2 regions of the Streptomyces sp. NPDC057950 genome follow, and region 2 is predicted to be linked to the other one. Evidence: riboswitches for the same ligand, from Rfam matches in the RefSeq annotation. Region 2 holds a riboswitch; the other holds the start of a gene.
The links. A riboswitch is a leader RNA that binds a small molecule or an ion and turns the genes downstream of it on or off. The one in region 2 is predicted to bind glycine.
Positions count from the first base shown of each region.

Region 1 (7,673 bases), on a different contig from region 2:
TCGACCGGTGTGTGCAATCAGGGTTCGTCCTGCCCCACGGGCGGGTCTGTTTCGGTCAAGGGGAATCGCCCGTGAAGTTGTTTGCGAAGTTGTTCGGCAAGAGCGCACGCGAGGGCGGCGACAACGCCCGGCACCGTGCACCACGCCATGGAGACGTGGAGGGCCAGGGTGGCGAGCGCCCGCTGTTCCGGGACCAGGTGGCTGGTCAGGGCGGCGACATTTCCGGTGGTCAGGGCGCGCCGTCTGTTGACCCTGCCCAGTCCGGCCGCATAGGTTTCGGGGAACCGTCAGCCTCAAGTACGGGTGGAGGGTTCGCCGCCACCCCGTACGCGTCTCATGTCCCTGGGGGGCAGCCGCGGCAGGAGGATCCGATGTCGGCCCTGGTGTGTACGAGGTGCGGTAACCGCAACGCGGAAAACAGCCGTTTCTGTTCGAACTGCGGTGCGCCGCTGCGGCCCGGGGCGATCCCGGAGCGTCCGTCCGAGACGACGTCCACGATCTCCATCTCGGGCCTCGAGGCCTACGACGCCGAGGTCACCGGTCAGACGCAGATGCCCACGCTCTCTCCGGAGGCGCAGGCCGCCGTCGACGCACTGCCGCTCGGCTCGGCGCTCCTGGTGGTCCGCCGCGGTCCGAACTCGGGCAGCCGCTTCCTCCTGGACGGTGAGCTGACCACGGCCGGGCGCCATCCGCAGAGCGACATCTTCCTCGACGACGTGACCGTGTCGCGCCGGCATGTGGAGTTCCGTCGCGCCGCGGACGGTTCGTTCACGGTCGCCGACGTGGGCAGCCTGAACGGCACGTACGTCAACCGGGAGCGGATCGACTCGGTTCCGCTGTCGAACGGCGACGAGGTGCAGATCGGTAAGTACCGGCTGGTCTTCTACGCGAGCCAGCGAGGTATCTGACCCTTCCCCAGACTCCGTCCGGGGGGACCCCCAGGAAGGTCCATGCTTCGAACACCGAGCGGCGGTGCCGGCAGCGGTACCGCCGCAACGGACAGTGGGCTGATGAGCATCGGCGCGGTGCTGAACGCGCTGCGTGACGAGTTCCCCGAGGTCACCATCTCCAAGATCCGGTTCCTGGAGTCGGAGGGGCTCATCGAGCCTCGGCGGACACCCTCGGGGTATCGCAAGTTCAGCGCGGACGACGTCGAGCGCCTCGGGCACGTCCTGAGGATGCAGCGGGACCACTATCTTCCACTGAAGGTCATCCGCGAGCATCTGGACGCCCTGGAGCGGGGCGAGCCGGTACGGCTGCCGTCCCTGGGGCGTCAGCGCGACGCGGGTGACGGGGAGCCGCTGGAGCCGGACGTGCCCGCGGCGGTCCGGGTGGGCCGTTCGGAGCTGCTGGCCGCCGCCGAGATCGGCGAGCAGGAGCTCCAGGAGTGGGAGTCGTACGGGCTCATCGCCCCACTGGCGGAGGGGACGTACGACGCCGAGGCGGTGACGGTAGCCGCGCTCGTCGTCGAGCTGGGGCGGTTCGGTATCGAGCCGCGCCATCTGCGGGCGATGAAGGCCGCGGCCGAACGGGACGCGGGGCTGGTGGACCAGGTGGTGGCCCCGCTGAGGCGCCACCGCAATCCGCAGACGAGGGCGCACGCGGAGGCGCGTACGAAGGAGCTGGCGGGGCTCACGGTGAGGCTGCACGCCGCGTTGGTGCAGACCGCGCTGGGCGTAAGGCTGCCCTGACCTCGGGGCCCTCGCAGCCGGCCGGATCGGCCACCCGTTCTGTGCTCGACTACCCAAACGTCCCGGGCACGGCCTAGGGTTGCTGTGTGAACGAGCTCGATGTCGTAGGTGTCCGGGTCGAAATGCCCTCCAACCAACCGATCGTGCTCCTGCGTGAAGTGGGAGGCGATCGCTACCTCCCCATCTGGATCGGACCGGGGGAGGCGACGGCGATCGCCTTCGCCCAGCAGGGCATGGCCCCCGCACGACCGCTGACCCACGACCTGTTCAAGGACGTGCTGGAAGCCGTCGGCCAGGAGCTCACCGAGGTGCGCATCACCGATCTGCGCGAGGGGGTCTTCTACGCGGAGCTGGTGTTCGCCAGCGGGGTCGAGGTCAGTGCCCGTCCGTCCGACGCCATAGCGCTGGCGCTGCGCACCGGAACGCCGATCTACGGCAGTGACGGGGTGCTCGACGACGCGGGAATCGCGATTCCGGACGAGCAGGAGGACGAGGTGGAGAAGTTCCGGGAGTTCCTCGACCAGATCTCTCCCGAGGACTTCGGGACCAACAGCCAGTGAGGGGCCGGGCGTCCCCGGCGGGCGTCCGGACACCCGTTCCCGCAGCTGTGCCGCGTCACGGGATCGGAGTACTCCCGGCGGCAATTGCCCGTGGCGACTGTGGCGCGCTGCGGCTCACTCCGAGAGCATTCGGCTAGCCTTTCCCCGCGGTGGGACACGGGAAACCACTCCTAGGGTGATTATCACTCGGCGTGCCGAGTGTGGCGATCGTTGACGCACCCCTGGTGACTGCCTACCGTCGAGAAGGCAGGTCAAGGACGGAGGTCGGCGTGAGAAGCAGCGGCGACGGTACGGCTGGGGGTGCCCCCGGACGCGGTCTGGGGGAGAGCGGCCCGTACCCTCCCCCAAGCTCTCGGCTCGGCTCGAGCAGGGGGTACCCCCATCACGACAGCGCGGCCGACCATGTTCCACAGCGGCCGACAGCGGTGCCGGGCGAGGGCGGGACGGACGCCGAGGAGATCGGCTACCGAGGGCCCACGGCGTGTGCCGCCGCGGGCATCACCTACCGGCAGCTCGACTACTGGGCCAGGACGGGGCTGGTCGAGCCGAGCGTGCGGCCCGCCTACGGGTCCGGGACACAGCGGTTGTACAGCTTCCGGGACGTGGTGGTCCTGAAGATCGTGAAGCGCTTCCTCGACACGGGTGTGTCGCTGCAGAACATCCGCACCACGGTCCAGCACCTCAGGGAGCGTGGCTTCCGGGACCTGGAGCGGATGACGCTGATGAGCGACGGCGCGACCGTCTACGAGTGTTCCTCGCCCGACGAGGTCCACGCCCTGCTCCAGGGCGGCCAGGGCGTCTTCGGGATCGCCGTCGGCGTGGTGTGGCGGGACGTCGAGAACGCCCTCTCACAGCTGCACGGGGAGCGGGTGGACACGGGTGAGACGCTCGTCGGGCACAATCCCGCGGACGAGCTGGCACGACGGCGCAACCGCGCGGTCTGACGATCGGCGCGGTCCGACGGTCCGCGTGGCCCAGGGCCATGCGGACCGTCGTCGTGACGTGGTCCGGCGTGGCGGTCCGGCTCGCGGGCGGCGCGGTCCGGCCTCGCGGCCGGATTCCGGGGCGATGTCAGTGGCGTAGGGCAGCATCGGGGGTGTGAGAAACGCGCCCACGATCCTGCATCTCGACATGGATGCCTTCTTCGCCTCGGCGGAGCAGGCGTCCAAGCCGAGCCTGCGGGGGAAGGCCGTCGTCGTGGGCGGTCTCGGGCTGCGGGGCGTGGTCGCCACCGCCTCGTACGAGGCCCGTGTCTTCGGGGTGCACTCGGCGATGCCGATGGCCCAGGCACGCAGGCTCGCGCCGAACGCCGCGTATCTCGTGCCGCGTTTCGGGCTCTACCGGGAGATCAGCGACCAGGTGATGGGGCTGCTGCGGACACTGTCCCCCCTGGTGGAGCCGCTGAGCCTGGACGAGGCGTTCGTCGACCTGGAGGCCGGGGGAACCGCCTGGGACGACGCCTCGGCGCGGCTGGCCGGGGCGAAGCTGCGCTCGGACATCAGAGCCGTCACGGGCCTGACCGGATCCGTGGGGCTCGCGGCCTCCAAGATGCTCGCCAAGATCGCCTCCGAGCAGGCCAAGCCCGACGGCCTGGTGGTGATCGAGCCGGGGACGGAGCGCGCGCTGCTCGGACCGATGCCGGTGCGGACGCTGCCGGGCGTGGGGCCCGCCACCGGGGACCATCTGCGCCGGGGCGGGATCAACACGGTCGAGGAGATCGCCGAGGCGGGCGAGGACGAGCTCGTGCGGCTGCTGGGCAAGGCCCACGGGCACGCGCTGTACGCGATGGCGCTGGCGCGCGACGAGCGGCCCGTGGTGGCCGAGCGGGAGACGAAGTCCGTGTCGGTCGAGGACACCTACGACGTGGACATCCATGACCGGGTGCGGGTCGGGCTCGAGGTGCAGCGGCTCGCCGACCGGTGTGTGCAGCGGCTGCGCCGGGCGGGGTTGTCGGGACGGACCATCGTGCTGAAGGTGCGCAGGTACGACTTCTCGACGCTGACCCGGTCCGAGACGCTCCGGGGGCCCACGGACGACCCCGCGGTCGTGCAAGAGGCGGCCGGGCGGCTCCTGGAAGCGGTGGACACCACGGGTGGTGTGCGCCTGCTGGGCGTCGGTGTGTCAGGGCTCGCCGACTACACGCAGGAGGACCTCTTCGCGCAGGCCCAGGCCGAGGCCACGGCGCAGGCCCGGGCCGCGGTGGAGGAGACGGCGGCGCAGGAGCATTCCGATGGGGACGGGGCGGAGGGGGCGGAGGAGCCGGCCGCCGAACAGATGCCGGCGGCCGAGCGGCGCTGGCCCGCTGGGCACGACGTGCGCCATGCCGAGTACGGGCACGGGTGGGTGCAGGGCAGCGGGCTGGGAAGGGTGACGGTGCGCTTCGAGACACCCGACTCGGAACCGGGGCGGGTGCGGACGTTCCGTACGGACGACCGGGCCCTGGAGCCGGCTGACCCGCTGCCGTTGGTGCCCCGAAGACCCGAGGATTCGACCGACGTGTGCGCCGCCGGTGCGCCCGGGAGGGCCTGAGCCCGTCCGGGACGGCCGGCAGGAAGGGCTGTGCAGCATGAGACGTGCGGCCGGCCGGTCGCCCGGTACGCCGTACCCCGGGCGCGTTCTCCCGCGCCTCCGGAAGGGTGTCTCAGGTCTCGTCCGTTCCCGCCAGACGGCCGAAGTCGCGGTCCGGCGGGAGGGCCGGGGGCGTCACGTCGAGACCGTAGTGGTGGTACAGCTGGAGCTCCTGCTCCGGAGAGAGGTGACGGCCCACGCCGAAGTCGGGAGCGTCCTTGATCAGGGCGCGGTCGAAGGGGACGCGCAGACTGCCCTCGACGAGTTCGCTGGGCTCCAGGGGCACGAAGGCGTCCCTGCTGAACAGGCCCGTACGTATGGCGGCCCACTCCGGTATGCCGGTCGCGTCGTCCAGATAGACCTCGTCGACCGTGCCGATCTTGGCGCCATTGCGGTCGAGCGCCTTGCGGCCGATCAGATTGCGCGGATCGATGTCGGTCTGCACGGGCCCTCCACTCGATTGCAACTCATCCGTAGGCACTACGAAAGAGCACATTCGTGACGGTGGCCACTCGAAAGCCCGTGCGTTGTTCACGCTGGTACCCTGGCAAACGGCTGCTGATCCCGTGCGGGAGAGTCCTCCAGACACCATCGGAGGCGCCGAAGGAGCAAATCCTCCCCGGAATCTCTCAGGCTCACGTACCGCACGGACGAGGTCACTCTGGAAAGCAGGGCGGGGCTGACGCCTTCCGCTCTCACCGACGGTGAAAGCCGGGTCGCAGCGGGCGGGCGGGCCGGTGAAGCTCTCAGGTCAGATGACAGAGGGGGAGGCCGTCGGGGTACCCGCGCCGTGGTGCCCCTCGAAGGTCGTGTGTGACCAGGAGGCCTCCGCAATGACCGCCCATCGCATTCCGCTCTCCGAGCTCGAGCAGGGAATCCCCTTCGAGCAGCGCCACATCGGGCCCGCCCCGGAAGCACGGGCCAAGATGCTCGCGCAGGTCGGGTACGGCTCGCTGGACGAACTGACGGCCGCCGCCGTGCCCGACGTGATCAAGAACGCCGAGGTGCTCGACCTCCCGGGCGCGCGCACCGAGGCCGAGGTCCTGGCCGAGCTGCGCTCCCTCGCGGACCGCAACCAGGTCCTCGACCCGATGATCGGCCTCGGTTACTACGGCACCTTCACGCCGCCGGTGATCCTGCGCAACGTCATGGAGAACCCGGCCTGGTACACCGCCTACACGCCTTACCAGCCGGAGATCTCGCAGGGCCGCCTGGAGGCGCTGCTCAACTTCCAGACCGTGGTCGCCGAGCTGACCGGGCTGCCCACCTCGGGCGCCTCGCTGCTGGACGAGGGCACCGCGGCCGCCGAGGCGATGGCGCTGTCCCGGCGCATGGGCAAGAACAAGAAGGGCCTCTTCCTGATCGACGCGGACGCCCTGCCGCAGACCGTCGCCGTCATCGAGACCCGCGCCGAGCCCACCGGCGTCGAGGTCGTCGTCGCCGACCTGAGCGAGGGCATCCCGGCCGCGCTCGCCGAGCGCGAGATCAACGGCGTGCTCGTCCAGTACCCGGGCGCCTCCGGTGCCGTACGCGATCTCAGGCCCGTCATCGAGCAGGCGCACGAGCTCGGCGCGGTCGTCACGGTCGCGGCCGACCTGCTCGCCCTGACCCTGCTCACCTCGCCCGGCGAGCTCGGCGCCGACATCGCGGTCGGCACGACCCAGCGGTTCGGCGTCCCGATGGGCTTCGGCGGCCCGCACGCCGGATACATGGCGGTGCGCGAGAAGTTCGCGCGCAGCCTGCCCGGCCGACTGGTCGGCGTCTCCGTCGACGCGGACGGACACAAGGCGTACCGGCTCGCCCTGCAGACGCGCGAGCAGCACATCCGCCGTGAGAAGGCGACCAGCAACATCTGCACCGCGCAGGTGCTGCTCGCCGTGATGGCGGGCATGTACGCCGTCTACCACGGGCCGGACGGGCTGAGGACGATCGCCCGCCGCACCCACCGCTATGCCACTCTCCTCGCCGAGGGGCTGAGGGCCGGCGGCGCCGAGGTCGTGCACGGCGCGTACTTCGACACACTGACCGTCCGTGTGCCGGGCCGGGCCGCCGACATCGTGACGGGCGCGCGCGACCAGGGCGTCAACCTCCACCTCGTCGACGCCGACCACGTGTCGATCGCCTGTGACGAGACCACCGCGCGCAGGCAACTGGGCGCCGTATGGGCCGCGTTCGGTATCGAGGGCGACATCGAGGCGCTGGACGCGAGCACCGAGGACACGCTTCCCGCGGCGCTGCTGCGCACCGACGACTACCTCACGCACCCGGTGTTCCACCAGTACCGCTCCGAGACCGCGATGCTGCGCTACCTCCGCCGGCTCTCCGACCGTGACTACGCGCTGGACCGCGGCATGATCCCGCTGGGCTCCTGCACCATGAAGCTCAACGCGACCACCGAGATGGAGCCGGTCACCTGGCCCGAGTTCGGCCAGCTGCACCCCTTCGTCCCCGCCGAGCAGGCGCAGGGCTACCTCACGCTCATCGAGGAGCTGGAGACGCGGCTCGCCGAGGTCACCGGCTACGACAAGGTGTCGCTCCAGCCCAACGCCGGTTCGCAGGGCGAGCTGGCCGGTCTGCTCGCCGTCCGTGGCTACCACCGGGCCAACGGGGACGAGCAGCGCACCGTCTGCCTGATCCCGTCCTCGGCGCACGGCACGAACGCCGCGAGCGCCGTGATGGCCGGTATGAAGGTCGTCGTCGTGAAGACCGCAGAGGACGGCGAGATCGACGTCGCGGACCTGCGTGCCAAGATCGAGCAGCACCGCGACGAGCTGGCCGTGCTGATGATCACGTACCCCTCGACGCACGGGGTGTTCGAGGAGCATGTCGCGGACATCTGCGCCCAGGTGCACGA
Region 1 is NZ_JBHVPP010000001.1:6,045-13,717, forward strand. Features, by position in the region: gene ACFVTC_RS00035 (FHA domain-containing protein) at 1-908, shown strand, start outside; gene ACFVTC_RS00040 (MerR family transcriptional regulator) at 951-1,691, shown strand; gene ACFVTC_RS00045 (bifunctional nuclease family protein) at 1,778-2,251, shown strand; gene ACFVTC_RS00050 (MerR family transcriptional regulator) at 2,521-3,195, shown strand; gene ACFVTC_RS00055 (DNA polymerase IV) at 3,350-4,780, shown strand; gene ACFVTC_RS00060 (PRC-barrel domain-containing protein) at 4,893-5,264, opposite strand; glycine riboswitch at 5,379-5,474, shown strand; gene gcvP (aminomethyl-transferring glycine dehydrogenase) at 5,653-7,673, shown strand, end outside.
Region 1: linked by a shared signal. The riboswitch ahead of gcvP (aminomethyl-transferring glycine dehydrogenase) and the one ahead of gcvT (glycine cleavage system aminomethyltransferase GcvT) in region 2 are both predicted to bind glycine.

Region 2 (7,673 bases):
CGTGACCTATCTTTTCGCCTGCGCTCTGGAAGACGCGGCGCCCGATCTCAGGCCCCGCATCCTGGACCTGCACTCCGGTGCGAGAACATCCGCCGCGTCACGGGCGGCCCTGACCGGCCTGCTCCTCACCCCGGCCGTACTCGACCGCTACGAGGACGACATCCGCAAATTCCGGGACGAGGCGCACCGCATCCTCGGCGACCTCGGCGGCGACGAGAGCTACCTGCCCGTTCTCCGGCAACTCGTGGACCGGACCTCCCGGCTGCTGCTGCGCCCGGGGGACACCGCAGGATGAGCCCGACCGGCCGAGTCGACCAGCGGGGAGCCGGACGTCGCGACCGGCCCGGCATCGCACCGCGTCACCTCAGGCTCCGGGGAGCCGGGCTGACAGGAACCCTGTGTTTCGGGCGCGGTGGTTCAGCACTCGATGATGTTGACCGCCAGCCCGCCCCGCGCCGTCTCCTTGTACTTGACGCTCATGTCCGCGCCGGTCTCCTTCATGGTCTTGATGACCTTGTCGAGGGAGACCTTGTGGGAGCCGTCGCCGCGCATCGCCATCTTCGCGGCGGTGACCGCCTTGACCGCGGCCATGCCGTTGCGCTCGATGCAGGGGATCTGGACCAGGCCGCCGACCGGGTCGCAGGTGAGGCCGAGGTTGTGTTCCATGCCGATCTCCGCGGCGTTCTCGACCTGCTCGGGGGAGCCGCCCAGTACCTCGGCGAGGGCGCCCGCCGCCATCGAACAGGCGGAGCCGACCTCGCCCTGGCAGCCGACCTCGGCGCCCGAGATGGAGGCGTTCTCCTTGAAGAGCATGCCGATCGCGCCCGCGGCCAGCAGGAAGCGGACCACGCCGTCCTCGTCCGCGCCCGGGACGAAGTTGATGTAGTAGTGCAGCACCGCGGGGATGATGCCCGCGGCCCCGTTGGTGGGGGCGGTGACGACCCGGCCGCCCGCCGCGTTCTCCTCGTTGACCGCCATCGCGTAGAGGGTGATCCACTCCATCGCGTGGGCCAGCGGGTCGCCCTCGGCGCGCAGCTGGCGGGCCGAGACGGCGGCGCGGCGGCGCACCCGCAGGCCGCCGGGCAGGATGCCCTCACGGGACATGCCGCGCGACACGCACGCCTGCATCACACCCCAGATGGCGAGAAGGCCCTCACGGATCTCCTCCTCGGTGCGCCAGGCCCGCTCGTTCTCCAGCATCAGCGCGGAGATCGACAGTCCGGTCTCCTTGGTCAGCCGCAGCAGCTCGTCGCCCGTACGGAAGGGGTACTTCAGGACGGTGTCGTCCAGCTTGATGCGATCCTCGCCCACCGCGTCCTCGTCGACCACGAAACCGCCGCCGACGGAGTAGTACGTCTTCTCCAGCACGAGTTCGCCGGAGGCGCCGTACGCGAAGATCGTCATGCCGTTCGCGTGGTAGGGCAGTGCCTTGCGCCGGTGCAGGACCAGGTCGTCGTCGAAGGAGAAGGGGATCTCCCGCTCGCCGAGCAGGCTGATGCGGCCCGAGGCCTTGATCTCCTCGACGCGGCCGTCGGCCCCCTCCACGTCCACCGTCCGCGGCGAGGCGCCCTCCAGGCCGAGCAGCACCGCCTTCGGGGTGCCGTGCCCGTGGCCGGTCGCGCCCAGTGAGCCGTACAGCTCGGCCCGGACGGAGGCCACGGCGGGCAGCAGGTCCTCGTTGCGCAGCCGGTGGGCGAACATCCGGGCCGCGCGCATCGGGCCCACCGTGTGGGAGCTGGACGGGCCTATGCCGATCGAGAACAGGTCGAAGACCGAGATGGCCACGGGAACTCCTAGCAAGCGGGGTGGTGCATGAGGTGGGCGCCGCACACAGTCGTGCTTCCAGTGTGCGCGGCGCCCCGAAGAATCGTACGTTCCGCGCGAACTACTTCAGGCCGGGGTACAGCGGGTGCTTGTCGGCCAGAGCGGACACCCGGGCCTTGAGGGCGTCCGCGTCGTAGGACGGCTTCAGCGTCTCGGCGATGATGTCCGCGACCTCGGTGAAGTCCTCGGCCTGGAAGCCGCGGGTGGCGAGGGCGGGCGTGCCGATGCGCAGTCCCGAGGTCACCATCGGGGGTCGCGGGTCATTCGGGATCGCGTTCCGGTTGACCGTGATGCCGACCTCGTGGAGCCGGTCCTCGGCCTGCTGTCCGTCCAGCTCGGAGTTGCGCAGGTCGACCAGGACCAGGTGCACCTCCGTGCCGCCCGACAGGACCGAGACGCCGTGCTCGGTGACGTCGGGCATCACCAGGCGCTCGGCCAGGATCCGCGCGCCGTCGAGCGTGCGCTGCTGGCGCTCCTTGAAGTCGTCGGAGGCGGCGACCTTGAAGGAGACGGCCTTCGCGGCGATCACGTGCTCGAGCGGACCGCCCTGCTGGCCCGGGAACACCGCGGAGTTGATCTTCTTGGCCAGTTCGGCGGTGGACAGGATCACGCCACCGCGCGGGCCGCCCAGCGTCTTGTGGGTGGTGGTGGTGACGACGTGGGCGTGCGGCACCGGGTTCGGGTGCAGCCCCGCCGCCACCAGGCCGGCGAAGTGCGCCATGTCGACCATCAGGTACGCGCCGACCTCGTCCGCGATCCGGCGGAAGGCCGCGAAATCGAGCTGCCGGGGGTAGGCGGACCAGCCGGCCACGATCAGCTTCGGCCTGGACTCCTTGGCGAGGCGCTCGACCTCGGCCATGTCGACCCGGCCCGACTCCTCGTCCACGTGGTACGCGACCACGTCGTAGAGCTTGCCGGAGAAGTTGATCTTCATGCCGTGGGTCAGGTGCCCGCCGTGCGCGAGGTTCAGGCCCATGATCGTGTCGCCGGGCTTGAGCAGCGCGAACATCGCGGCCGCGTTGGCCTGGGCACCCGAGTGCGGCTGTACGTTCGCGTGCTCGGCGCCGAACAGCGCCTTGACGCGGTCGATGGCGATCTGCTCGACGACGTCGACGTGTTCGCAGCCACCGTAGTAACGGCGGCCCGGGTAGCCCTCGGCGTACTTGTTGGTCAGGACCGAGCCCTGGGCCTCCATGACCGCGACCGGAGCGAAGTTCTCCGAGGCGATCATCTCCAGGGTGGACTGCTGGCGGTGCAGCTCGGCGTCGACCGCGGCCGCGACGTCCGGGTCCAGCTCGTGCAGGGGCGTGTTCAGAAGCGACATGCGGTGACTCCTCAGCCGGCGGTGAAGGCGGTGTACTCGTCGGCGGACATCAGGTCGTCCGGCTCGTCCGTGACCCGTACCTTGAACAGCCAGCCGCCCTCGAAGGGCGCGGAGTTCACGAGGGACGGGTCGTCCACCACGTCCTGGTTGGCCTCCACGATCTCGCCGGTGACCGGCGCGTACAGGTCGCTGACCGACTTGGTCGACTCCAGCTCCCCGCAGGACTCGCCCGCGGTCACCGTGTCACCGACCTCCGGAAGCTGGGCATAGACGACATCGCCGAGCGCGTTGGCCGCGAACTCGGTGATGCCGACCGTCGAGACGCCGTCCTCGGCGACCGACAGCCACTCGTGCTCCTTGCTGTAGCGCAGCTGCTGGGGGTTGCTCATGGCCTGAATTCTCCTGTACGCGGGGGAGTGCTGATGAACGGGTACGGACGGGGTGTCCGGATGCCGGGGTGTCGTGGGACGGGGGACAGGGCGCGACGAGGTACGTCACGTCGACGCGCCCGGCCCCGGGTGGACCTACTTCTGGCGCTTGTAGAACGGCAGCGCCACGACCTCGTACGGTTCGTGACTGCCCCGGATGTCCACGCCGACGCCGGCGGTGCCCGGTGCGGCGTGCGCGGCGTCGACGTAGGCCATGGCGATCGGCCGGCCCAGCGTCGGGGAGGGAGCGCCGGAGGTGACCTCACCGACGACCGCGCCGCCCGCGACGACGGCGAACCCGGCGCGCGGGACGCGGCGGCCCTCGGCGACGAGCCCGACGAGCACCCGCGGGGGGTTCGCGGCGGCGCGTTCGGCGGCTGCCTCCAGGGCCTCGCGGCCCACGAAGTCACCCTCCTTCTCGAACTTCACGACCCGCCCGAGCCCCGCGTCGAACGGGGTGAGCGAGGTGGTCAGCTCGTGCCCGTACAGCGGCATGCCCGCCTCCAGGCGCAGCGTGTCGCGGCAGGACAGACCGCACGGGACCAGCCCGGCCGGCGCACCCGCCTCGGTCAGCGCCTGCCACAGCTTCTCGGCGTCGGACGGGGCCACGAAGAGCTCGAAGCCGTCCTCGCCCGTGTAGCCGGTGCGCGCGATCAGCGCCGGGACGCCCGCGACCGTGCCCGGGAGACCCGCGTAGTACTTCAGGCCGTCGAGGTCGGCGTCGGTGAGCGACTTGAGGATCCCGGGGGACTCGGGGCCCTGGATGGCGAGCAGCGCGTACGCGTCCCGGTCGTCACGGACCTCGGCGTCGAAACCGGCGGCGCGCCCGGTCAGCGCGTCGAGGACGATCTGGGCGTTGGAGGCGTTGGCGACGACCATGTACTCGGTCTCGGCCAGCCGGTACACGATCAGGTCGTCGAGGATGCCGCCGTCGGCCCGGCAGATCATGGTGTAGCGGGCGCGGCCCACGCCGACGGAGGCGATGTTGCCGACCAGCGCGTGGTTCAGCAGCGCGGCGGCCTGCGGGCCGGTGACCGTGATCTCGCCCATGTGCGAGAGGTCGAAGAGACCGGCCCGGGTGCGGACGGCGACGTGCTCGTCGCGCTCGGAGCCGTACCGCAGGGGCATGTCCCAGCCCGCGAAGTCGGTCATCGTCGCGCCCAGCGAGCGATGCAGGGCATCGAGCGCGGTACGGCGGGGTGCGTTACTGCTCATCGGTGGGGCTCCCAAGGCATGACGGCGAGGTCGTTCCTCCCCATCTGTCATCGGAACCTGAGAGGTTCATCACGACCCCGCGAACGGAGGTCACGACTTGCACCTTGGGTGGAGCCACCGGTCAGCGGCCCGCTTTTCAGATGTGCCTCGCCCGCGCGGTAACGGGGCCTGAGAGATTCAAGGGAGGGACTTGCTCCTTCGGCGTCCCAGCACGACGTACGTCACACGGATGTGTGCACGTCACTGGGAACTCTCCCGCGCGGATTCAAGCGGCCGGTATGCAGTTGGCGGGCACATCATTGCACGCGCCGTCGGATGACGGCAGTCCGCATCTGTAACCGGCCTGTGGCAGTCCGAACACGGAAACAGCAAGCATCGCGCATTACCTTCTCTTTACACTCGACGGGGATGGGACTCCAGACCCAAGGGGAGGACGATCACGGTGAACAGGACCAGGGCGTACGCCACGACCTCGGCCCTCGCGCTGCCGCAGCAGCCGGGTACCGCGGCCCGGGAGGTGCGCGGCGCGCTTCCGGCGGCCGTCGTGCGCGACCTCAGGGAGCGCGCCGGACACAGCCCGCACGGCCTGTACTTCGGCACGGCGGACCTGGTGGTGGTCACCGGGCTGCCGGGCAGTGGCAAGTCGACCCTGATGCGCCGCGCGGTCGCGGGCCGGTGCGTGGACTCCCAGGACACCCGCGACCGCTGGGACGGCCGGCTGGCCCGCCGGCTCCCGTACGCGCTCTACCGCCCCCTGGTCCGCCTCGCGCACTACGCGGGCCTGCGCCGCACACTGCGTTCCGGCACCGGTGTCGTGGTGCACGACTGCGGTACCCAGGCATGGGTGCGCCGCTGGCTCGCCCGCGAGGCCCGCCGCCGGGGCGGCACACTCCACCTCCTGCTCCTCGACGTCACACCGGGCACGGCGCTGGAAGGCCAGCGCGAACGCGGCCGGGGCGTCTCGCGGTACGCCTTCGCGCGTCACCGGGGCGCGCTCGGCCGGCTGGTGCGTTCCGTCGAGCGGGGCGAACTGCCGGAGGGATGCGGCTCGGCGGTACTCCTCGACCGCGAAGCGGCGGATGTGCTGCGCCGGATCGGCTTCGACGGTTGACGGACGCGGGGAGCCGGCGGCGCGCGAGCGTGTCGTACGGAAGCACGTCGTGCGGAGGTACGTCGTACGGAGGTACGTCGTACGGCGGTGCGGAGCCGGTCGGGCAGAGGGCCGGTCGGGCAGAGGGCCGGACGGAAGCCGGCAGGGGAGGACGGGACATCGTCGTACGAGAGGGTCGTAGGCGCCCACTAACCTTTCCAGCCGGAACACCACAGCAGAGCAGCAGCGCAGCACACCAGGACACCGGAACACCGGATCAGCGGTTCACAGCAGGCGGTATACAGATGGACTTCCCCGACTTCCCGGCACCAGCGCACCCACACCCCCACCCGCACGGCGGGTGGCCGGGCAACGAACTGGAGGAGGTGCTCTCCGCGTCCCTCGGAGTGCCCTCGGCGGGCGGCCGCATCGTCGAGGTCCTCGGCCGCAGCTTCGTCTGGGTGCCGCTGCCCAACGGCGGCGGTCCGCACGCGGGCCCCCTCGACCTGCCCACGCTGGAGATCGAGGGCCAGGCGTACGTGCCGGTCTTCAGCTCCGAGGAGCAGTTCCGCCAGGTCGTCGGCGGCCATCTGTCGTTCACGATCGCGCCCGCCGTCGAGTTCGCCCGCGGGCTGCCCCCGCAGGTGGGCGTCGCGATCAACCCGGGAGGTGTGGTGGGCGTACCGCTGCCGCCCCTCGCGGTCGCCGAACTGTGCCGTGCCGGGCGCACTCCGCTGGACGGTCCCGCGAGCGGCGGCCGGGTGAAACTCTCCGAACCCGACTGGCAGGACGACCCGGTGGACTTCCTGGCCGCGGCCTCGGCCGAGTTCGCGGCGACCGGTGTGGTGCTGACCGCGCGTCGCTGCCTGGCCAGCATCGAGGGCGACCACCCCCTGATGTTCATCGGGGTCGAACTGGCCGGATGGGAGGGCGACGCCCGGACGCTCCCGCTGGACGCGCTCGGTCGGGCCCTCGGCCGGGTGCCGGTGGACCGGCCGGTGAACATGGTGTTCCTCGACGTCGCGCAGGACCCGGTGGGGGAGTGGATGCGCGCGAACGTGCGCCCGTTCTACCAGCAGGGCTACTGACGCGGCGGGGAGCTCCCGGGCTGTGCGTCAAGTCGCTGTCAGGATCGCCGCTTAAGCTGGTTTCATGGCTCGGTCGGGGTGTGGTCGAGGTGTCGACGCACCTCGGCCACCGGTGTCGCTGGCGTAATGGGTGAGTTCATCGTGATTTCTTCGCGAAGGGGCGATTGAGGGTGAGTGCGTCGGGCACGGCCGCGGCCGGGCAGGTCGAGCACATGCTGCGCCAGGTGACGCCCGGGCGTTACGACGCCTACGAGGCGCTCCTTCGCGCGCTCGCGACCCCGTCGTCCGGCCAGGTGTGGATGCTGCTCTGGCACGGCCAGGGCGGGTCCCCGGACGCCCAGTACGGGAACATGGAGGTGGGCGGCTTCGGATACGCGCCGTGCGTCACCTCCGCCCAGGAGCTCTCGGCCAGTGGCTGGAACCGTTCGTACGAGGTCGTCGACGGCCTCGACGTGGCCCGAACCCTCTACCCCGACCACTTCGGCCTCTGGCTCAATCCGCACGCTCCGGGCGGCGGGCTCGGCATCCCGTGGCTGGATCTGCGCAGGATCGCCGCGGGCCTGGAGCGCCAGCCCGCCGGTCCCCTACGGCTGTCCGAACCCGGCATCGAGATCCCGCAGTTCTACGCCCTGCTCACGCAGAACGCGCATCGCACCCCGGCCGTCCGCTCGTTGCGGCGGACCTGGGTGCAGCCCGCGCTGGGG
Region 2 is NZ_JBHVPP010000033.1:49,681-57,353, reverse strand. Features, by position in the region: gene ACFVTC_RS38900 (polyprenyl synthetase family protein) at 1-295, shown strand, start outside; gene ACFVTC_RS38895 (L-serine ammonia-lyase) at 418-1,785, opposite strand; gene glyA (serine hydroxymethyltransferase) at 1,886-3,148, opposite strand; gene gcvH (glycine cleavage system protein GcvH) at 3,160-3,537, opposite strand; gene gcvT (glycine cleavage system aminomethyltransferase GcvT) at 3,673-4,791, opposite strand; glycine riboswitch at 4,938-5,059, opposite strand; gene ACFVTC_RS38875 (AAA family ATPase) at 5,228-5,902, shown strand; gene ACFVTC_RS38870 (enhanced serine sensitivity protein SseB) at 6,187-6,969, shown strand; gene ACFVTC_RS38865 (enhanced serine sensitivity protein SseB C-terminal domain-containing protein) at 7,140-7,673, shown strand, end outside.